DNA from 4 places in the Bacillus sp. SIMBA_154 genome. Region 1 is predicted to be linked to each of the others. Evidence: riboswitches for the same ligand, from Rfam matches in the RefSeq annotation. Region 1 holds a riboswitch; each other region holds the start of a gene.

The links. Region 1 has a riboswitch for S-adenosylmethionine ahead of metK (methionine adenosyltransferase). Riboswitches for the same ligand answer to the same signal wherever they lie in the genome.
Region 2: it holds a riboswitch for S-adenosylmethionine, as region 1 does, so the genes downstream of both, mtnK (S-methyl-5-thioribose kinase) here and metK (methionine adenosyltransferase) in region 1, are expected to answer to the same signal.
Region 3: it holds a riboswitch for S-adenosylmethionine, as region 1 does, so the genes downstream of both, R0K30_RS04435 (DUF2292 domain-containing protein) here and metK (methionine adenosyltransferase) in region 1, are expected to answer to the same signal.
Region 4: it holds a riboswitch for S-adenosylmethionine, as region 1 does, so the genes downstream of both, R0K30_RS19430 (5-methyltetrahydropteroyltriglutamate--homocysteine S-methyltransferase) here and metK (methionine adenosyltransferase) in region 1, are expected to answer to the same signal.

The regions. Positions count from the first base shown of each region.
Region 1 covers NZ_JAWJBV010000014.1:30,569-36,492, reverse strand. Annotated here, with positions in the region: gene asnB (asparagine synthase (glutamine-hydrolyzing)) at 1-1,292, opposite strand, end outside; gene metK (methionine adenosyltransferase) at 1,440-2,642, opposite strand; SAM riboswitch class I at 2,836-2,970, opposite strand; gene pckA (phosphoenolpyruvate carboxykinase (ATP)) at 3,198-4,784, shown strand; gene R0K30_RS16330 (DUF2584 domain-containing protein) at 4,823-5,065, opposite strand; gene R0K30_RS16325 (alpha/beta hydrolase family protein) at 5,104-5,898, opposite strand.
Region 2 covers NZ_JAWJBV010000002.1:398,037-403,960, reverse strand. Annotated here, with positions in the region: gene R0K30_RS05485 (PAS domain S-box protein) at 1-1,724, shown strand, start outside; gene R0K30_RS05480 (methylated-DNA--[protein]-cysteine S-methyltransferase) at 1,726-2,217, shown strand; gene R0K30_RS05475 (hypothetical protein) at 2,307-2,441, shown strand; gene mtnA (S-methyl-5-thioribose-1-phosphate isomerase) at 2,466-3,527, opposite strand; gene mtnK (S-methyl-5-thioribose kinase) at 3,534-4,727, opposite strand; SAM riboswitch class I at 4,808-4,965, opposite strand; gene R0K30_RS05460 (pyridoxal phosphate-dependent aminotransferase) at 5,129-5,924, shown strand, end outside.
Region 3 covers NZ_JAWJBV010000002.1:196,619-202,542, forward strand. Annotated here, with positions in the region: gene sat (sulfate adenylyltransferase) at 1-933, opposite strand, end outside; gene cysP (sulfate permease) at 991-2,055, opposite strand; gene R0K30_RS04430 (phosphoadenylyl-sulfate reductase) at 2,069-2,770, opposite strand; partial or broken gene R0K30_RS04435 (DUF2292 domain-containing protein) at 2,816-2,866, opposite strand; SAM riboswitch class I at 3,037-3,139, opposite strand; gene pyrE (orotate phosphoribosyltransferase) at 3,277-3,915, opposite strand; gene pyrF (orotidine-5'-phosphate decarboxylase) at 3,923-4,627, opposite strand; gene R0K30_RS04450 (dihydroorotate dehydrogenase) at 4,599-5,531, opposite strand; gene R0K30_RS04455 (dihydroorotate dehydrogenase electron transfer subunit) at 5,525-5,924, opposite strand, start outside.
Region 4 covers NZ_JAWJBV010000022.1:15,097-21,020, forward strand. Annotated here, with positions in the region: gene R0K30_RS19420 (four-carbon acid sugar kinase family protein) at 1-482, shown strand, start outside; gene R0K30_RS19425 (gluconate:H+ symporter) at 533-1,852, shown strand; SAM riboswitch class I at 1,935-2,047, shown strand; gene R0K30_RS19430 (5-methyltetrahydropteroyltriglutamate--homocysteine S-methyltransferase) at 2,135-3,259, shown strand; gene bglH (aryl-phospho-beta-d-glucosidase) at 3,313-4,731, opposite strand; gene R0K30_RS19440 (beta-glucoside-specific PTS transporter subunit IIABC) at 4,703-5,924, opposite strand, start outside.

The DNA.
Region 1 (5,924 bases):
TCAAAGATTTTCGCATTGCCGATATAGCGTTCCTCTAACGGCGTACAGCCGCGAACGATAAAGCTTTTCCCTTTCATTCCTTCTGGCATTAAACGTGCCAGACGAAGAAGAAGCTTTTTCAACATAGATGGAACAGATTCAAATGGCTTTAGAGAAAGAGGCTCGCGGTAAATATTATATCCACCGAACAGCTCGTCCGCTCCCTCACCAGAAAGAACAACTGTGACTTGTTTCTTCGCTTCTTTTGCGACGAAATAAAGTGGAATCGCCGCCGGATCAGCTAAAGGATCATCTAAATGCCAAACAATCTTCGGAAGCTCGTTCATATATTCCTCAGGGGAAATGACGGCACTAAAGTTTTGTAAGCCTAGCTTATCAGCTGTTTCCTTTGCCACATCCACTTCACTAAAACCATCCTGCTCGAAGCCAACAGAGAACGTCTTCAGCTCAGGGTGAAATTCCTTTGCAACAGACACGATGAAAGAAGAATCAATACCGCCAGAAAGGAATGAACCAACAGGCACATCACTTCTCATGTGAACTTTCACAGAATCATAGATTGCATCGCGCACTTCTTCTATTAATTTCTGTTCTTGTGTTTGTTCAGGCTTGAATTGAACCTTCCAGTAAGTCTTAAATTCTATCTTCTTGCCCGGGCGAAGTGTAAACTGATGACCTGGCTCCACCTTGTGCACCTTTTGATCAAGTGTATTTGGCTCAGGAACGAATTGGAAAGACATGTATTGCTGCAGAGAGGTCTCATCAAATAAAATGTTCTCATTTACAGCCATTAAGCTTTTGCGTTCAGAAGCAAAGTACACTTGCTCATCCATTTGTGTAAAATAAAGCGGTTTGATGCCAAAAGGATCTCTTGCGCCATATAATAACTGCGCTTCTTTATCCCAAATTAAAAAGGCAAACATGCCGCGAAGCTTTGAAGCTGCTTCTTCTTTATAGTGACGATATGTGGCAAGAAGTACTTCCGTATCAGAATCTGTGCTGAACGTATAGCCCTTTTTCACAAGCTCTTCCTTCAGCTCCACATAGTTATAAATTTCTCCGTTGAAAATAATCCAATATTTCTCATCTTCATAAGAAAGCGGCTGCTTTCCATGTTCAACATCTATAATACTTAAACGTCTAAATCCAAATCCTACATGCTCATCATGGAAGTACCCCTCATCATCCGGACCACGATGAACGATGAGACGATTCATTTGTTTAATTAACTCTTCCTGCTCAGTAGTTTCGGACAATGGACGGTGATTAAATACACCAACAAACCCACACATATTATTGCCTCCACGTTATGTTATTTCTAAAAGTAGACCTATAATTAGACAGTATTTTGTACGATTTCGTTTCACATTTTTACGCTTTTTATAGAATTTTTTTTAATCAAAAGGAAAACCGCTTAAAATAAGCGGTTTTATATGTTGTTATTGTCCTAATGCTTCCTTGCGAAGCGTGTCGGCTTTATCCGTTTTTTCCCATGGGAGATCTAAATCGTGACGGCCAAAATGTCCGTATGCAGCTGTTTGTTTATAGATCGGACGACGCAGATCGAGCATTTTAATAATGCCAGCCGGACGTAGATCAAAGTTCGCACGAACCACCTCAATTAATTTTTCTTCAGAAGCTTTTCCTGTTCCGAATGTATCAATTGAAATCGATACAGGCTGTGCAACACCAATTGCATAAGCAAGTTGCACTTCACAAGAATCTGCAAGGCCAGCTGCTACGATGTTTTTCGCTACGTAACGAGCAGCATATGCTGCAGAACGGTCAACCTTTGTTGCGTCCTTACCAGAGAAAGCACCGCCGCCATGACGAGCGTAGCCGCCATACGTATCAACGATGATTTTACGTCCAGTTAAACCAGCATCCCCTTGAGGTCCACCGATGACAAAACGGCCTGTTGGGTTAATAAAGTATTTTGTCTCTTCATCAATCAGTTCACTTGGAACCACAGGGTGGATGACATGCTCTTTTAAATCGCTTTGAATTTGTTCAAGCGTCACTTCTGGTGCATGCTGCGTGGAAATAACCACTGTGTCAATACGAACTGGTTTGTTTTGTTCATCATATTCAACTGTTACTTGTGTTTTTCCATCTGGGCGAAGGTATGCAAGTGTTTGATCCTTGCGTACTTCTGTTAAACGACGAGATAATTTATGCGCTAGTGAAATCGGCAGCGGCATCAGCTCTTCTGTTTCGTTGTTTGCAAAACCAAACATAAGACCTTGGTCACCTGCACCAATCGCATCAATTTCTTCTTCAGTCATTGTTCCTTCACGTGCTTCAAGCGCTTTGTCTACACCTTGCGCAATATCAGCAGACTGTTCATCAATTGATGTTAGCACAGCACATGTTTCCGCATCAAAACCATATTTCGCACGTGTGTAGCCAATTTCCTTAATCGTGTCACGTACCGTCTTTGGAATATCGACATAAGTAGACGTTGTAATCTCACCGCTTACTAATACGAGACCGGTTGTTACAGAGGTCTCACAGGCAACACGTGCATTTGGATCTTTCTTTAAAATTTCATCCAAAATGCTGTCTGAAATTTGATCACAGATTTTATCCGGATGTCCTTCTGTCACTGATTCTGAAGTAAATAAACGACGATTTTGACTCATAATGGCTATTTCCTCCTGTACAAGGCCACATCATCCCAAGATGAGGCCTCCAATATGATACGGAACTCGTTCCCTCTTATATGAAAACGTTTATATTAGAGATGTTATTGGCAATTTGTTCATATGATATCCCAAAAATAAAAAAACCATTTCCTTCATTTCGAGGAAAGGGTCTGAGATCGCATGCCTTTCACTCTTATCGCTCAAGGTGTTCTTGTACCTTGCATCAGGTTAGCACCTTGGTTTCTCAGCATGTTCATGCCTTTTTCATAAGAAACCGGTTGCTGGGCTTCATCGGGCCTGTCCCTCCACCAACTCGGGATAAGAGTATCCGTTCAATAAGATATCTTATCTTAAACCCTTGCGTCATGTCAATGCTTCATAGGAATTATCTCTCCTCTTTTTTCACCTCACAATTAGCATCACCAAAAAGCATATTTTCATAGCAGAAATGAAAAAACACACACAAAAATATTTAAATAGTATAGACTATTATTATCAATGTGTTATACTAATCGAAACAAACAAATTCAACGGTAAAGGAAGGGTTTTTTTATGAACTCAGTGGATTTAAAAGAAGATTTGCAGTCATTGCTCTCATTAGAAAATACGCACCAAAATTTATCTGTTCCGAAACTTGTTGAAAAGATTTTGGCACGTAATGAAGGCGTTTTAACATCAACAGGAGCTGTCCGCGCCACAACTGGTGCTTACACTGGACGTTCGCCTAAAGATAAATTTATCGTCAAAGAAGAAAGCTCTGAGCATAAAATCGATTGGGGTCATGTAAACCAGCCGATCTCTAAAGAAGCATTTGATCGTTTATATACAAAGGTTGTCTCATACTTAAAAGAACGTGATGAACTATTTGTCTTTGAAGGGTTTGCCGGCGCTGACGAAAGATACCGTATGCCGATTACAGTTGTAAACGAATTTGCATGGCACAATCTCTTTGCAAAGCAGCTATTCATCAGACCTGACGGGTCAACGCCATCAGCTAACGAAAAACCTTTCACCATCTTATCTGCACCTCACTTTAAAGCAGATCCTGAAACAGATGGAACAAACTCTGAAACATTCATTATCGTTTCTTTTGAAAAACGGACGATTCTCATTGGTGGAACAGAGTATGCAGGAGAGATGAAGAAATCGATTTTCTCTGTCATGAACTACCTGCTGCCTGAGCAAGATATTTTATCGATGCACTGCTCAGCAAACGTTGGTCAAGAAGGCGATGTCGCATTATTCTTCGGCCTTTCAGGGACTGGGAAAACGACGCTTTCTGCAAGCGCAAGCCGCAAGCTGATCGGAGACGATGAACACGGATGGTCTGGCACAGGTGTCTTCAATATCGAGGGCGGATGCTATGCGAAATGTGTGAACTTAAGTGAAGAAAAAGAACCACAAATCTACAAAGCCATCAGCTTCGGATCAGTGCTAGAAAATGTTGTGCTTGATGAAGAAACTCGTGAAGCGGATTATGATGATACATTCTTTACTGAAAATACACGGGCTGCTTACCCAATCGAAATGATTGATAACATCGTGAAACCAAGTATCGCAGGTCATCCATCTGCTATTGTCTTCTTAACAGCTGATGCATTTGGCGTTTTACCTCCAATCAGCCGTTTAACAAAAGAACAGGCGATGTACCATTTCTTGAGCGGTTACACAAGTAAATTAGCAGGAACTGAGCGCGGTGTAACGTCACCAGAAACAACATTCTCTACTTGCTTCGGTTCACCATTCTTGCCACTTCCAGCTCACGTCTATGCTGAAATGCTTGGCAAAAAAATTGATGAGCACGGTGCAAAAGTATTCCTTGTGAATACAGGCTGGACTGGCGGCGGCTATGGTACGGGCAAACGAATGAATCTTGCTCATACAAGAGCAATGGTGCAAGCAGCGATCGAAGGTGACCTTGACAATGCCGAAATGATTACTGACGACATCTTTGGATTACACATTCCACTTCATATTCCAGGTGTACCAGATGAAGTACTTCAACCTGCTAAAACGTGGGAAGACCAAAATGCTTATCAAGAAAAAGCACACTTCCTTGCCAATGAATTTAAAAAGAACTTCAAAAAATTCAGCCATGCGGCAAGTGACATTGAAGCAAAAGGCGGACCACTCGTATAAAAAGACGAAAGCTGAGGGAATATACCCTTCAGCTTTTTTTAGTTCGTTGAATGCAATGACACAAGGCGGTAAGTCACCTTCGTAACATTGTCTGTCAGTTCCAGCTTTTCAACATGTGCTGTCCCTGTTTTTTCTCCGTCTTTCGTTTTGCGCACCTCAAGCGGAATATTTAATGGATAAATGCGGTACCCTTCCTTCATGAGCTCAAACACATTTTCTTCAATTCTTGTCTCATTTCCTTTTGTGACAATCATTGTATTAAATTCAACAGGCATTCCCATAATGAAAATCCCCCTACTTTCTATATTCGTTATACCGTTTATTTTACCACATTTCCGCTTTTTCGGCTGTGCATCCATGTCGTCAGCCTTCTGACAATCTCTCGATTATGATGAGGCGGGAAATAATGATTGTAGCCGTGAAAATACCATGTTTCCACAGACTTCCCGTGCTTGCGAAGCGCTTCTTCTAATAAATACGCATGCTCAATGGATACATTCTGATCCTGCTCTCCATGGATGATTAAAACAGGCGCTTCCATTTGATCCACAACATTCAAAGGCGTTCTGTCCTCATATGCCTCAGGTACCTTATGCGGCGGACCGCCAATCACGCGCTTCATCATTCTTCTCATATCGACACGCTCTTCATAGGTGAGCTTCATATCACTTACACCTCCCCATGTTACAAAGGAAGCAGCCTCCTGTTTCATTTCAACAGCAGTCCAAATGCCCATAATACCGCCGCGCGAAAAACCAAAGATATGAATACGATCCCGCTTTACCTTTTTGTGATGCTTCAACAGCTGAAATGCAGCGAATGCATCTTTCCGATCCTCTCCGGCAAAATCCTCGTTTCCTTCGCCTCCTTGATTCCCTCGGTAAAAGGGAGCAAAGACAACAAAGCCTTGTGCTGCAAATTGCACGATTCGGCCAGGTCTCACCATCCCCACATTTTTAATGCCGCCTCGTAAATACAAAAAGCCCTCATAGAGACCTTCTCCGGCCGGTTCAGCGAGCAGCCCCTTTATCCGAAGTCCATCTGCCTCGTAGGTCACTGTATATAAATGAATATGCGGATGGGGCGATGGGAATCTTCTTTTTTCCACAATCACTTGATTTCTCTCCTTTTCATCCGGTA
Region 2 (5,924 bases), on a different contig from region 1:
ATGGTATGGTCATTTTTGATCAGGATGGCTGCATGATCGACGCCAATCACTCTTTTTGTCAGAGCTTTGAGCTTCAAAAGACAGATTTAGCAGATCGTTATTTAAATGAATTTGTCGAAGAAGAAAATCTTCCAGCTTTGCAGCACCTTTTAACGTCATTAAAAGAAACAGGGAAGGCAAAGGGAGAGCTTCCCGTTACCCTTCAATCTGGTCAGCACAAATTATTCGAACTGACCATTACATCAAATGTTATGAGCGGTTTTTATATGTCCATCATGCGGGATATTACAGAAAAAAGGTTAATGGAAGAGAAGCTGTTAAAAAGTGAAGAACGCTTTAGAGAAATATTCGAAAATGCGATGGATGCTATCATCATATGGGCGGACGATGGAGAGATTGTGAGAGCCAATGAATCGGCCTGCCGTATTTTTGAATTACCAATGCATCAGCTGATTGGCAAGAAACTCACAGACTTTCTCGTCAAATCTGATAAGAGATATAGACCGACAAGAAGACGTTATATCAGGAATGATGAAATAAGGGAAGAACTCCTGTTCAGAATGGCAAATGGTCAATTTAAAGAGCTTGAGTTCACCTCGAAGCATGCGGTATTAGAAGGACAGCACTTAACCATTTTACGTAATGTCAGTGATAGAAAGCGAATGGAGCAGGAGCTTCGTGAAAGTGAGCTCAAATTCCGTAAAGTATTTAACGGGTCAATGGATGGCATTGTTCTTTTCGATAATCAATACCGGATTATTGATGTCAATCCTTCTGCAAGCGAACTGCTAGAACTGAAGGACGATCATTTAACTGAAATGAATCTCTTTCATATACTTGCCCCATATCAAATTGAAAATTTAGCACAGCCCGCTCAGGCGATGTCATTAGATGAGATGGACAATGAGGTTCCGTTTGTGCTGAGCCACCCAGATCAGCGCATACTGGAATTCTCCTTTAAACGCAATATTATTCATAACATGAATCTAGCGATCTTTAGAGATGTGACAGAGCGGAAGGAACTAGAAGAGCGGGTGAGAAAATCAGATACACTTCATGTGGTCGGAGAGCTTGCCGCTGGAATTGCACATGAAATTAGAAATCCGATGACGGCATTAAAAGGCTTCATTCAGCTGCTGAAAGGAAATATTGAAGGGGAGTATTCACTCTATTTCAATGTCATCACATCAGAGCTAAAAAGAATTGAATCCATTATTACAGAATTTTTGATTTTAGCGAAACCGCAAGCCATTGTGTATGAAGAAAAAAATGTGGTGCAAATTGTAAAAGACACGATGGATCTTCTGCACGCACAGGCGAATCTTGGCAATGTCCAAATGCACCTCAATGTCATGGATGAGATTCCGCTGATCTACTGTGAACAAAATCAATTAAAGCAAGTCTTCATTAACATTTTAAAAAATGCGATTGAAGTGATGCCGCGGAAAGGAAATGTATACGTGAGCATTCAGCGGAAGGGCGAGGAGCATATTGTCATTTCATTGCGTGATGAAGGCTGCGGAATGACAGAGGATAAGCTAAAGCGTCTTGGTGAACCATTTTATACAACGAAAGAACGAGGAACTGGACTTGGTTTAATGGTTAGTTATAAAATTATTGAAGAGCATCAAGGAACCATTGAGGTAGAGAGTGAGGAAGGAGTAGGGACAGTTTTCCACCTTACGCTGCCACTTAGGCAACAGAAACAAGAAGGAGAGCTTTAATATGTATTATACAGTCTATAGCGCACCAATCGGGGCATTATACATACTAGAAAAAGACGGTGTCATTATCGAAGTGGTGTTTGATGATGAACCGTTTTTGGCAAAAAAGCAGACAGCCGATCTTAAAAAAGCAGATACGCCGGTCTTGCGAGAAGCGAAAAAACAGCTTGATGAGTATTTCAAGGGAGATCGTAAAGTATTCGATCTTCCACTCAAGCAAGCTGGCTCTCCATTTCAAGAGCAAGTGTGGGAGGCACTTTCGGCTATTCCATACGGTGAATCAAAAAGCTATGCAGACATTGCAGAAGCGATTGGCAATCCAAAGGCCGTCAGAGCCATTGGACAAGCCAACCGGCGCAATGCCTTGCCTATTTTTATCCCGTGTCACCGGGTCATTGGAAAAGACCGGTCTCTCACGGGTTATGCAGGAACGAAGACAGATATGAAAGCGGTTCTGCTTGAATTAGAAGGCATCCCATTTGTTCAAAAATAAATCGATTGACCTGTTCCAAATGTTTAGCAAACGACATATCCTTTTATTAAGCTAAAAAAGTTGGTTGAGGGAAAAAGGAGGGCGCTAGGATGTTTTGGGGCAAAAAAGATAAAATGTATGCCGTCACGTCACTATGTGTCAAAATGAACGTTTTGACAGAGGAACAAAAAAAAGAAATTTTAGCCAAAACGATCGAAACAAAAAAGCGCGGTGCTCTTAAATGACAAGAACACGGCGCTTTTTTGTGATCAGAGTGAGATGCTTTCAGTGAAAAGTGCATCAATCTCCTCTGTGTAATTGGAAGTGATAATTCCTTTCTCTGTAATGATACCTGAAATGAGATGGTGGGGAGTGACATCAAAGGCGGGATTAAATACCTGAACATCGGGCGGTGCAATTTGTATGCCGTTTAATTCCTTAACTTCCAGCGGGTCGCGCTCTTCAATCGGAATATCTGCCCCATCGCGGGTCGATACATCAAAGGTCGAAAGTGGTGCTGTCACAAAAAACGGAATTTGAAAGTGTTTGGCCAGAATGGCAAGACCTAACGTTCCAATCTTATTCGCTGTATCTCCATTTCGAGCGATTCGATCAGCTCCAACAATGACAGCAGAAATTTGCTTTTCTTTCATCGTATGGGCTGCCATGTTATCTGTGATGAGCGTCACATCCACACCGCCCTGCATCAGCTCCCATGTCGTCAGTCGAGCGCCTTGAAGAACAGGGCGTGTTTCACAAGCATAAATGTGAAGATCAAGATTTTTCTTTTTGGCTAAATAAAAAGGAGCAAGCGCTGTTCCGTAACGGCTCGTTGCGATGGAGCCTGCATTACAAATGGTCATAATACGGTCACCTGATTTAAAGAGCTGGAGAGCATTTTGACCAATTTGCCTGCATGTTTCTTCATCTTCGATTTGAATTTGAATGGCTTCATGGACAAGATCTGTTTTGGCTGCATTCACCGAAGCAGCACGCTCAATGCGCTGAATCAGTCGGTCTAATGCCCAGGCAAGGTTCACAGCTGTTGGACGAGCACTGTTTAAATATTCTTTTAGTCGAGCGACTTCTTGTTGAAAGACATCAATTTCTTCTGTATCAATTCCTTGAGCACTCAGCGCCAGCCCAAAAGCTGCTGTAATGCCAATAGCAGGTGCTCCGCGCACTTTTAACGTCACAATCGCATCATACACATCTTCTTTAGTAAATAAATGCTCAAATACGGTTTCGGCCGGTAATTTTTGCTGATTCAAAATGTTAATATGGTTTTCTTCCCATTCGACGGAACGGGGAACTTCAAATTCTTTAGACAAAACCCGTCACTCCTTTACAGACTGCTGGAATAATGCGACGAGGTCAGACGCTGTTTCCACTGCATGATATTGTTTAATGAATGTTTTTCCGAGCGTAAGTGCTGCTTTTTTCTGCTGAATCCGTTTAGTTGATGATGGAATCGCATCCAGATCAGCCGCATGAGCAAGCCCAATTGTTCGGCGAACAAGCTCACAGCCGGCAAAGCCTGTCGCTTCTTTTAAAATACGGTCAAAGGTTGTTTCTAAAAAGCTGTCCGATACACTAAACGCTTCAATGCTGTCTTCTTTCCAAGCCTTTGTGAACACTTCTTTGAATGTGGCCCATACATTGACAACATGAGCAAAAAGGTGCTGCTGATCCTGTTCATTCTCATGAGATAAAGCATTCAAGAACAGATTGGCAATAAAGTGTCCGATATCAAATCCAAAGGGACCGTAAAAAGCGAATTCTGGATCAATGATCTTTGTTTCAGTCTCGCTTGCAAAAATACTTCCTGTATGAAGATCTCCATGAACCAGTGTTTCAGCTGAGGTTAAGAAAATGCGCTTTAGCTCTGCTGCTTTTGCTTGCACGGCAAGATCCGCCCACAGCGCTTCGGCATCTTCTCTTAATTCCTCTTCGAAGTCATTTGTTTCACTATTAAAGAAAGGGTCTGTGAAGACGAGCTTTTCTGTGATGTCACAAAGATCAGGGTTCGTAAACTGCTTCACGAATTGTTTTTTGATTTTAGGATTTGTGGCAAAGTCAGATGTGTAAAATAGTGTTTTGCCTAAAAATTCACCGACATGATCTGATAAGTGCGGATATTGTTTTCCGGCAATTAGCCCTTTTCTGACGATTTCTAAGTGTGATAGATCCTCCATTGCTGTCACAGCAAGAGCTGTATCAGAATAATAGACTGCTGGTACGAGGTGCGGCGCATATTCTGACTGCTTAATCAGTACAGCACTTTCAATTCTTGCACGGTCTAATGTAAGCGGCCAGCTCTCCCCAACCACCTTTGCATAAGGCAGTGCCTGCTTGATGATCAATCCTTTTTCACGTTTGTGATCAAAAATATGAAAGACGTAATTTAAATTCCCGTCACCGATTTCAGTACATGTCAAATGACTGCTTTCTTTGATCAAACCAAGTCTAATCGCCAGTGCAACTGCCGAGCTCTCTGTTAATTCTTCATATGATGCCGTAAGTGTAACCAATTGCTTCCCCTCCAAATCATATAAAAAAGCCTCTTTCTCCTGAGAGAAAGAGGCTTGATAGCGTGTATGCTCTAAGCCTCTCTTATCTCTCAGCACATACGTCTGATGGAATTAGCACCGTGCCCTATAAGACAATTGTCTTGGCGCTTTACTTGCTGCGCCCCACTTCACAGTGGTATTAACGGTCGGTTGCTGTTGGGGTCAAAAGGCCAAATCCCTCGCCCAACTCTCGATAAGAGAAATCAATATGTCATTGTTTTGTCTGCATGCATTTCTTAATTCAAGATATTATCAGAGCTGCTCTTCACATGTCAATCTTTTTTCAAAATTGCTTTACAATTCATAAAACAATCCATTACAGTGAGTGTATTGTCACGTAACTTGAATAGAAGGTGAAAAAAATGGAATTCCAGCAATCAGATGTGTTGAAACATTTACCGAAACAGTTTTTTGCGTCGCTTGTCCAAAAAGTGCAGAAAAAAGTGCAGGAAGGAGCTGATATCATAAATTTAGGCCAGGGAAATCCTGATCAGCCAACTCCTCCGCATATTGTAAAAGCCATGCAGGAAGCGGTAGCAAAGCCCGAAAATCATCAATACTCCTCTTTTCGCGGAACAGCAAAACTAAAAAAGGCCGCCGCAGCCTTTTATGAAAGAGAATATGGTGTCACGCTTGATCCGAAGACAGAAATCGCCATTTTATTTGGCGGGAAAGCGGGACTTGTTGAGCTGCCGCAATGCTTACTGAATCCGGGTGATACGCTGCTTGTCCCAGACCCTGGTTATCCTGATTACTGGTCAGGCGCTGTGCTTGCTGGAGCTCATATGGTCACCATGCCTCTTCTTGAACAAAATGATTTTTTACCTGACTACCATCTATTGCCTGAGGCTGATAAGAAACAGGCAAAATTGATGTACTTAAATTACCCAAACAATCCGACTGGTGCCACTGCAAGTCGTGCATTTTTTGAAGAAACCGTTACTTTTGCGAAAGATCACAAATTGTGTGTTGTCCATGATTTCGCATATGGCGGCATTGGATTCGATGGAGAAAAGCCGGTCAGCTTCCTGCAAATAGATGGAGCGAAAGAGACGGGTATTGAAATTTACACATTGTCCAAAACATATAATATGGCCGGCTGGAGAGTTGGTTTTGCAGCAGGAAATCCCTCTGTCATTGAAGCGATCGAGCTTTATC
Region 3 (5,924 bases), on a different contig from region 1:
TAACTGAGTAATGCCAATCTCTTCGCTTGTAAATTGATCAAATAGCTCCTGCGCCTCGTATGTGCCGTAATAATCACCAACACCTGCATGATCTCTTCCGACAATAAAATGTGTGCAGCCATAATTTTTACGAACAAGCGCATGAAATATCGCTTCCTTTGGTCCAGCATAACGCATTGCAGCAGGAAAAACACCTAAAAAGACGCGATCTTTTGGATAATAACCGTTCAATAACACTTGATAGCTTTTCATTCTCACATCTGCTGGGATATCATCAGATTTTGTTTCACCAACAAGCGGATTTAAAAACAAACCATCGACTGTTTCTAGTGCTGTCTTTTGAATATATTCATGGGCACGGTGGACGGGGTTTCTCGTTTGGAACCCAACAATTGTTTTCCATCCATTTTCTTTAAAATGTTTTCTTGTTTCTTCTGGCTCATACGTAAATTGAGGAAATGGTTTTTCGCTTCGTTTCGTCAGTGTAATTTTACCGCCAATATACGTGTCACCGCGTTCAAATAATTTTTTCACGCCTGGATGATTGCGGTCATCTGTTTTATACACATTTACAGCTTCTTTTTCCTTATCTGGTGTGTATTGATCCTCTACTTCAATGATCCCGTATACTGTTCCATTGTACGATAGACGCACAATATCACCTTGATTGATCTCGGCTGCCTTTTCCTTTGTGACTGGCAGCGTAATCGGAAGAGACCAAACGACACCACTTGCTAGCCGCATACTGCTGACAACTGCTTCATAATCAGCTTTTGTTAAAAATCCTTCAATTGGACTATACCCGCCAATTGCAATGAGTTCAAGGTCTGCAAAGGAAATCGCATCTAGTTCAATTTCCTTCGCAGCCGTGCTGAGATCATATTCTTCATTTACTCGATTCATTAATACGCCACCATGTGGTGTTAAACTCATTTGTCCATCTTCCTCTCAATGTTCATATTTATTAGATGTTAATAGTCGGATTTATAGTTAAATCCCGCCGCCCTGCTCATGAATCGAGCTGCTTTCATTTTTGACTGCCTTCATCAGACTCAGCGCACCGAGTGAGGCAAGCAGTACACTCATCATGATAAAAATAGAGTAATAATCTCCTTTTAGGAAAAGGCTCACCAGCAGATACGATAGGCTGAGTGATAAAAAGGGTGACACAACCCAGACCTTCAGCATCTTTTTCACGATATGTTTATGAAAAATGTTAGGTCCACCCTTTGCCATCCCAAGTCCGATAATAGACGAGGAGGTGATTTGAGTAAGTGGAACTGGCAGCCCAAAAATAGAGCTGACGATGACAAGTCCAGCGCCGGTACTCGATAACAAAATCCCTTCACCCGTTTGATAGCGGGTGATTTTCTTTCCGTTTGTTTCTAGCACTCTTCTGCCAAGCAACAGGGAACCAAGTGCGACGAAGATTCCGCCGTAAAGTGTTCCTTGCCCAACGGACAAGACGCTTGAGGCCACAAGCGGGCCGACTGCATTGGCAACATTGTTCATACCGGCTGAAAACGCCTCTAGAAATCCACTGATCATGAGCAAGACTGATAAAATCGCAGTGCTTTTTTTAGATAATGTGCGTTTAGGGAACATTCTGATGATTTTGACTACAGTAAAGGTGAAAACAAAGGCGACAAGTGGAATGATGATCCAAAAGGCCACAATGACTAAAATAGATTTCACATATAACACTTTATACGCGACTGCAACACCGACCACAGCCCCTACTGTGACCTCACTTGTTGATAAAGGGATGGCCATCAGATTCGCTATGAAGAGTGATAATGCGGCAGAACCAATGATGATACAAACAATTTCAATTGTAATCACAGATTCTGGCATAATACCAGAGCTAATCGTTTTGACGACCTCACCGCCGCCAATCACTGAACCTGCTAAAACTCCGACTGCACAAACGCTGAGTGCATAGATGGGCTTTTTAATTGCACCTGATCCATACGCAATGCCCATAGAAGCGGCTGCTCCGCTTGCGCCTATGTTTAAAGCAAAGAATAAACTAAATAAAATTGCGGCGATTTCCATACATTATGCTCCCTTACTCATGTAATCCGCACTCTGTCTTTGCTGTACCTGACCATCTGCCAGAACGCAAATCATCCGCAGTAAATGCTGGCTGTGTACACGGTGCACAGCCGATACTTGGGTATCCCTGGTCATGCAGCGGATTATAAGTAAGATCCTCTCTAGATGCATATCTCCATATGTCCTTCCACGTCCAGTGAATGAGCGGACATACTTTCACTGATTTGAACTTTTCATCCTGATTTAAAAAGTTCGTACCTGCTCGTTTTGGTGACTGCTCTCTTCTTAAGCCAGAAAGCCATGCCGGATAGCCAGATAGTGTCTCTTGCAAAGGAATGACCTTGCGCATATGGCAGCAGCTTTGAGGATTTGTTTCCCATAATTTTTCACCATGCTGCTCGTTTTGCTGTTCAACTGTCAGCTCAGGTGTTTTCAGTACGATGTCTAAACCGGGGTATCTTTCCTTTACCGCATCAATTGTATCGTACGTTTCCTTAAAATGCAGACCTGTATCTAAAAAGACAATTCTCGCATCCTTTTTTACTTTCGCAATAAGATCAATCAGGACAATGCCCTCAATGCCAAAACTGCATGCATAAACGAGCTGATCACCATAATGACCGTACGCCCATTTCAGCACGGATAGGGCCCCTTTATACAAATCGTCCTCTTGAAATGTAATGGACGGCTCTTGCCAATTTTCGTAAGTTAACATTGTTTCTCCCCTTCCGGAGTACCGCTCATATTGCTAATCTGCGCACTACTTCAACCTAATTTTTTCGTTTTTTTCTACTTGAATCACTTGACCGTCCTAAACAATCAACGTAATCGAACCGAATTTTATATCCCCAATCAGTTCTTGCATGTGCTTCACTAAGCCCTCATCCTGGTTTTGTTTCACTTCCATCTCCTCTTCCTCCTCACCGTTAAAATAAAAAAACTTTCTTTCAGTCCGAAAGAAAGATGAGGAAGCTCACGATTTCCTTATCTTTCAAAATAGAATCATTTTGCAGGAAGTGGCACCTTACGAATCGCAGGTTGCCGGGTTTCATCGGGCCAGTCCCTCCACCTCTCTGGATAAGAGTTTTAATTTGTATTAAATATTAACACAATTCAAACAAAAGTCAACCCGACTTTATTGATAGGATTAGTTTTTATTTAAATTTGAGTCTATTTTACTATTTTTAACCAAATGAAAAAGCTGTGCGAGTGGCACAGCTTTTAAACCGTTTCTTCCATCCAAGATTCAGAGGTAGGATCTTGTCTCCAGCGTTTTAGTTTATTCATAGCAGAAGGTTCGATCGCTTTTAGCTCAAGAGCCACGTCTGTCAGCGTGTCATAGTCTGTTAGTGTGACATATGGAATGTTTTTCTCTTGAAAAGCAGCAGCTGCTTTTGGCAGGCCGTATGTGAAAATTGCAGCAACTCCGAGTACGTCACAGCCTTCGTCTTGAAGAGCCGAGACCACTTCAAGCACGCTCCCACCAGTTGAAATGAGGTCTTCTACGACAACAACTTTTTGACCAGGCGATACGGCTCCTTCAATTTGATTCCCTTTTCCGTGTGCTTTTGGCTTACTTCTGACATAACACATCGGCACGTTCAGGCGGTCTGCAGCTAATGCGGCATGCGGAATGCCCGCTGTTGCAGTGCCAGCGACAACCTCCGCTCCCTCAAAATGAGTGAGAATCAAATCTTTTAGACCTTCAGCGATGTCGTGTCTCACTTCCGGGTACGACAAAGTCAGGCGGTTATCACAGTAAATCGGTGATTTGATGCCGCTTGCCCACGTAAACGGTGTGTCTGGTTTTAATGAGACAGCTTTGATTTGTAGTAGATGTTTAGCGATTTTCGTTTTCATCCGGCAGTCACTCCCACTCTTTCAAAATTTGATGATAGGCTTCTATTGGACTTTCAGCTTTCGTGATGGATCTTCCGACAACAATTTGTGAAGCACCTTGCTCTTTTGCAAAGGCAGGTGTCGCGACACGCTTTTGGTCATCGGTTTGATCATTCGGCAAGCGAATCCCTGGTGTCACAGTGAGAAAGGAAGGTGAGATGTGCTCATGAAGGGCTTTAGATTCATGAACAGAGCAAACAACACCGTCGAGTCCACTTTCATATGCCAATTGTCCGTAATGCAGCACAGTCTCTTGCAATGGACGATCAATGAGTAATTCTTTGTTCATCATGTCTTCTGACGTACTTGTCAGCTGAGTCACAGCAATAATGCCCGGGCGGCTTTGTCCAGCAGGCGTCCCGCTTTCAAGTCCCTCTACCGCAGCCTGCATCATTCGTTTCCCGCCAGCTGCATGTACATTGACTAAATCAACGCCAAGTGCAGCAAGCCGGTTCATCGCTTTTTGCACCGTTGTTGGAATGTCATGTAATTTCAGATCAAGAAATATGCGGCAATCTTTTTCTTTCAGCGCGTCAAGGATGGCTGGACCTTCTTGGTAAAACAGCTCCATACCAACCTTCACAAATAATGGTGCTCCTTCAAAGGGTTCTAAAAAGGCAAGTGCCTCCTGCCCTGATGGGAAATCAAGCGCGATGATGGGCAAGTGCTTCATGTTTCCAGCTCCTTCCGATACATTCCTCTACAGATGAATAACCATAAGCCGCTAACACATTTGGCAGCTCGTCAATGATTTCTGGGCAAATAAAAGGGTTCACAAAATTGGCTGTGCCAACAGCTACTGCACTTGCACCTGCTAGTAAAAATTCAAGTACATCTTCAGCACTTTGCACCCCGCCCATCCCAATAATCGGAATAGAAACCGCCTGACTGACCTCATGCACCATTCGAACAGCGACAGGTTTTATAGCTGGACCTGATAATCCGCCTGTTTTATTGGCAAGGATGGGCTTCCCAGTTTTTAAATTTAAACGCATGCCAATTAAGGTATTAATCATGGTAAGCCCATCCGCTCCAGCAGATTCAATCGCTTTAGCAATCTCAACAATATTCGCCACATTAGGAGACAGTTTCACATAGACAGGAACGGAGGAGACTTCCTTGACCGCTTTTGTCAACGACGCCGCCATGTTTGGGTCTGTACCAAATGCGATCCCGCCTGTTTTGACATTCGGACAAGAAATATTTAGTTCAAGGGCATGGACATTCTTTGCTTGGCTGATTTGTTTTGCTACTTCGACATAATCATCGACCTGTGAGCCAGCAACGTTTGCAATAATGGGGGTATCAAACTGCTCAAGCCAAGGCAATTCATTTTCGAGCACGCCTTTTAGACCTGGATTTTGAAGGCCGATCGCATTCAGCATACCGGCTCCAGTCTCGGCCACCCTCGGTGTCGGGTTGCCAAATCTCGCTTCAAGGGTAGTGGCTTTGATCATGATGCCGCCCAGCATGGATAAATCATATAATGAAGCAAATTCTCTTCCGAATCCAAAGCAGCCTGATGCAGGTATAATCGGGTTCTTTAAAGATAAGCCGGGTAACTCCACGTTTAGCATGACAATGCCACCTCCTCTGCTTTAAATACAGGTCCATCAAGACAGACTTTGACGTAAGGTTTTTCGTGCTGATCGGTATGACAGACACAAGCAAAGCACGCACCGATTCCGCAGCCCATTCGTTCTTCCATTGAAATGTAGACAGGCTTATCAGGATACGTGTCTTTCAGTGCTTTTAGCATAGGTGTCGGTCCGCAGGAAAGCAGCACATCAAAGCTCAAATCATTTTCTTCGATCACACCTGTCACAAAACCTTTTGAGCCGTATGTTCCATCAACGGTCGCGATATAAGTATCGCCAAGTGCTTGAAATTTCTCCTCGTAAAATACATCCTTTTTCGATTGAAAGCCGAGGACATGCTTCACGATAACGCCTTTTTTCGTTAAACGCTTG
Region 4 (5,924 bases), on a different contig from region 1:
TAAGAGCGCTACAGCAAAATAAAGAGATCGCTTTTATTGAATTTAATACACATCTCGTGTTAGAACCCAAAGAATTTCAAGAGGAAATTGACCGCGTGATTGAGCAAACCGAAATGTTGTTAGCATCCGGTCAATCTGTTGCTGTTTATACAAGAAGAGAACGCCTTGACCTTGGGGACAATCGTCAAGAGGAGGAATTAAAGCTTTCCGTTCAAATTAGTGATGCTGTGACAAGCATTGTCCAGCGCCTCACAATTCGCCCTAAATATCTCATTGCCAAAGGTGGAATTACCTCAAGTGATATTGGAACAAGAGGGCTTAGCGTCAAACGTGCGACTGTTGCAGGTCAAATTAAACCTGGTATTCCCGTTTGGCAAACAGGAGAAGAAAGTAAATTCCCCTTCATTTCTTACGTGATTTTCCCGGGAAATGTTGGCTCAAAGGATACGTTAAAAGAAGCTGTAGAAATACTTGAAGGATAAAGCGCAGGGAGTGTTCTCGCTCCCTTATGCACCACAAAGGAGGAAAGACCATGTCGTTAGTTTTTATTGGACTTGGCGTTTTGTTATTGCTTTTACTCATGGTTGTCTTTAAGTTAAACGCTTTCATTTCGTTGATTATTGTCTCTTTAATTGTTGCTGTTTTAGAAGGTATGTCACCACTTGAAGCGATTGCTTCCGTCGAAAAAGGACTCGGTAGTACACTCGGGCATCTAGCACTGGTTCTCGGTTTTGGAGCGATGCTCGGTAAATTGATGGCTGATTCTGGCGGCGCCCAGCGCATTGCGATGACGCTCATTGACCGATTCGGCATTGGGAAAATCCAATGGGCAACAATGCTGACTGGATTTGTTATTGGAATTGCTCTGTTTTATGAAACCGGATTCATTATCTTAATTCCATTAGTCTTTACCATTGCTCAAGCCGCAAGACTTCCTGTGTTGTATGTTGGCATGCCGCTCGTCGCTGCACTCATCACAACACATGGCTTCCTCCCTCCTCATCCAGGGCCGACAGCCATTGCCAATGTCTTTCAAGCAAACATGGGACAAACGTTGTTAGTTGGAATTATTTTAGCAATTCCTGCTGTGTTAGTAGGAGGACTACTGTTTACGAAACTATTTCAAAAAGATCAATTGCATGCACATATACCGAAAAACTTATTTAATCCAAAGGAATTTACAGAAGAGGAAATGCCAAGCTTCGGGATTAGCATTTTTACCGCTGTTTTGCCTGTATTACTTATGACATTCAGAGCATTTTTAGAAATTTTCTTCCCATCCTCTCCATTCTTGCCAACAGCTGAGTTTTTAGGTGAACCGGCGATTGCGCTATTAATCTCAGTGCTGCTTGCCATCTACACGTTTGGACTTGGCAGGGGCAAAAGCATGCAGGAAGTCATGAAGTCGATCACGGATTCTATTGGCTCCATTGCAATGATTCTATTAATTATTGCAGGCGGCGGCGCTTTTAAACAGGTGCTCATCGATAGCGGCGTCGATCAATACATTGCTGGGATCATGCAAGGAAGCACTCTTTCTCCCCTGCTCCTCACCTGGCTGATTGCTGCTGTCCTGCGTGTATCATTAGGGTCAGCAACTGTCGCCGGTCTCACCGCGGCTGGCATTTCTGCACCACTTATTGGATTAACGGGTGTCAGCCCGGAATTAATGGTGATCGCAACAGGTGCCGGAAGTATTACGTTCTCTCACGTGAATGATGCGGGTTTCTGGATTTATAAAGAATACTTTAACCTGTCAATGGCCCAAACCTTTAAAACATGGACATTGATGGTCACTGTTCTTTCACTTGTCGGACTAGCTGGTGTTCTTGTCGCTGATTTGTTTATGTAGGAAAATAAATTGTAAAAACCATTGACTTTTTCTCGAAAAGATTGAATAATTGTGTATATTAAGAAAATTGAATCAAAAGGTAACCTTATTAAGAGTGGTGGAGGGACTGGCCCTGTGAAACCCGGCAACCGCTGTTCCTAGGAACAGAATGGTGCTAATTCCTTAAGCAAGCACACGCTTGTTTGAAGATAAGGCAGAGATCTCACAGTATATGATGCTCTTCCTTATCCAAGGAAGAGCTTTTTTATTTGATATTCAACCTGTAGAAGGAAGGGATTCAGCATGACACAAGTACAAACCATTGGAAAGAAAACAACAAAGCCGCCATTTCGCGCAGATCAAGTAGGAAGTTTACTCCGTTCAGAGCGCATCAAAGAAGCACGTAAGCAAAAAGCAGACGGTACGCTGACAGCAGAGCAGCTCCGACAAATTAAAAATGCAGAAATCACACGTATTGTGGAGAAGCAAAAGGAGATTGGATTAGAGGTTGTGACAGACGGAGAATTCAGACGTGCATGGTGGCATTTTGACTTTCTTGAAGGACTTGATGGGGTCGAAGGATTTGAAGCAGATCAGGGCATTCAATTCCACAACACAACGACAAAAGCACGAGGCATTAAGGTAACGGGTAAAATCGATTTTACAGAGCACCCAATGCTAGAAGATTACCGCTTCCTTCACAGCATCGCTGGTGATCATACGGCAAAAATGACGATTCCAAGTCCGAATATGCTCTTTTTCCGTGGAAAGCTTGATGAAGGTGTGTATGACAGCTTAGATGATTTCCACCATGATGTGGCCCAGGCGTATAAGAAAGCCATCCGTGCTTTTTATGATGCAGGCTGCCGCTACTTGCAGCTAGATGATACGGCATGGGCAGTGTTCTTTTCTGAAAAAGGTCATGAACAAATCAAAGCCTTTGGCCGCGAGGAAGATGAACTTCGTGAGTCGTTTGCAAAAACAATCAATGAAGCCGTTGCCGATCGCCCAGAGGATTTAGTCATCACAATGCACATTTGCCGTGGCAATTTTAAATCAACATGGGCAGCTGAAGGTGGTTACGAAGCAGCGGCAGAAACGATTTTTGCTGGTTTAGATCTTGATGGCCTCTTTTTAGAATTTGACGACGATCGTTCTGGCGGATTTGAGCCTCTTCGATATGTGAAGAACCCAAATCTTCAAATCGTACTTGGTCTTGTGACTTCAAAGTACGGTGAGCTTGAGCCGGTTGAACAAATTAAAAAACGAATCGAGGAAGCGGCTCAATATGTGGACATTAACCAAATTTGTTTGAGTCCACAATGCGGATTCGCATCCACGGAGGAAGGCAATCTGTTAACAGAAGAGCAGCAATGGGAAAAGCTGCGTCATGTGATTGAGATTGCTGATCAAGTGTGGACTTCATAGTCCCTTGACGAAAAAAGAGACAAACCGCATCATCAGCGGTTTGTCTCTTTCTTTTATACATCTAAATAATCACCATTCGTAGCAATCACTTGTTTATACCAATCGAAGCTTTTCTTTTTCTTTCTATCTAATGTACCGTTTCCTTCATTATCACGGTCGACATAAATGAAGCCGTAGCGTTTTTTCATTTCAGCAGTTGATGCACTGACAAGGTCAATTGGGCCCCAGCTTGTATAACCGATCAAGTCTACACCGTCTGCGATGGCTTCTCTTGCCTCTAGCAAGTGGCTTCTGAGGTAATCAATCCGGTAATCGTCTTGAATCGATCCGTCCTCTTCCACTTGATCGACAGCGCCCAAGCCATTTTCTACGATAAACAATGGTTTTTGGTAGCGGTCATACAGCTGATTAAGCGTCGTACGAAGTCCTTTCGGATCAATTTGCCAGCCCCAATCACTTGCTTCAAGGTATGGGTTTTTCACGCCTGCAAATAGATTCCCACCTTCAGCCTGATCAAGGATTGCAGGATCTGTACTTGCCACAAAGCTCATATAATAACTGAAGCCGATATAGTCCACTGTATGGTTTCTTAAAATGTCTTCGTCACCATCTTGGAACTCAATGGTGATCCCATTTTCACGTAAATACCGTTTCATGTATCCTGGATAGTAGCCTCTTGCCTGTACATCTGAGAAGAACAATGTTTTACGGTCTTGATCAATCGCAGCAAACATATCTTCTGGTCTTGAGCTGTACGGATATGTGGTCATAGCTGCAATCATACAGCCAATTTTCGCATCTGGAATGATTTCGTGTCCCGCTTTAACAGCCAAAGCACTTGCAACAAATTGGTGATGGGCTGCTTGATATTGAATGCTTTTCTCGTCTTCGCCTTCTTCAAATACAAGTCCGCCACCTGTGAAAGGGGCATGTAACACGACGTTGATTTCGTTAAAAGTCATCCAATATTTCACTTTGTCTTTATATCTCGTGAACAATGTTTTAGCGTATGTTTCGTAAAGATCCACAAGCTTACGGTTTCTCCATCCGCCATAGTTTTTCACAAGTGCAAGAGGCATTTCATAATGAGAGATGGTCACAACTGGCTCAATCCCGTGCTTGTGAAGTTCATCAAACACTTTGTCATAGAAAGCAAGACCTTCTTCATTTGGTTCAGTATCGTCGCCATTTGGGAAAATACGCGGCCAAGAAATCGATAGTCTGAAGCACTTGAATCCCATTTCTGCAAAGAGTGCAATATCTTCTTTATAGCGATGGTAGAAGTCGATTGCATCATGATATAAGTTAAGGTCTTTCATTGATTCATCGAATGGGTGCATAATGCCATTTGGAGATATGTCAGCTGTAGATAAGCCTTTTCCACCTTTGTTATAAGCGCCTTCAATTTGGTTGGCAGCAACAGCGCCGCCCCATAAGAAACCTTTAGGAAATGTTTTTTCTAACTTGTTCATGTTGAATGACCTCCTCATTTTCTTCTACACTGACTGTGAGCAATGTCTCTTTCTCTGTGATCGTTCCATCTGTTTTCGCATCAACTCGTGCAAAATCGTTTGTGTTGGTGACGATAATAGGCGTGGTGACATCATAGCCTTCTTGCTGAATACCCTTGATATCAAATTCAACCAGCACATCTCCTGCTTGAACAAGATCACCGGACTGCACATGACTTGTGAAATGCTTTCCGCCAAGCTTCACCGTATCAATCCCAACATGGATGAGAAGCTCTGTACCTTTGTCACTCTTTAATCCAATCGCATGTTTTGTTTGGAAAATGGTTTCAACCTTGCCGTTGAACGGTGCAACAACACGTCCAACTGTTGGTACAATGGCAGTACCTTTACCCATGATTTCATTAGAGAATGTTGCATCATTTACTTGATTTAGCGGCTTTAATTGACCTTCAAGTGGGCTTTGTACCACTTGATTTTGAAGCGCTTCTGTATCTTTCTTTTCTTCCGGTTTGTCTGCTTTTGTTTCATCTTTCACTGGTACATCCTTGAATCCAAGTACAAGTGTCATGATGGTTGCCACAGCAAAGCCGATGACTAAACCGATTATTGAGTAGACAAACGTTGGTCCGATGAACGTTGGCATACCTGGAATACCTGCTGATCCAGACACCACATATGATTTCACTTTAAAGATGGACATGAACACGCCGCCTGCTGCTGCACCAATAAGAGCTGCAATGAACGGTTTTTTCAATCTCATGTTCACACCATACATAGCAGGTTCAGTAATCCCCATTAACGCTGTGATGCTTGTAGACATCGCCAATGATTTGAATGTTTTGTTTCTTGATTTTAAGAAAACACCGAATGCTGCGCCAGCTTGTGCCATATTTGCAACAAACATCATTGGAATAATGTAGTCAAAACCGTTTAATGTAATATTGTTGATCATGATTGGAACAAGCGCATAGTGCATGCCCGTAATGATCAATGGTGACATGAAGCCGCCGATCAAAAGTCCGGCTAAAATACCTGCATGTTTAAACAATAAATCAATTCCGCCTGAAAGGCCATTTCCGATAATTGCGCCAAGCGGTCCAACCGCTATGAGCATAATTGGTACAACGACAAGAAGTGTAACAGTTGGAACAAGGATAATTTTTAATGATTTCGGACTATATTTTTCTGCAAAT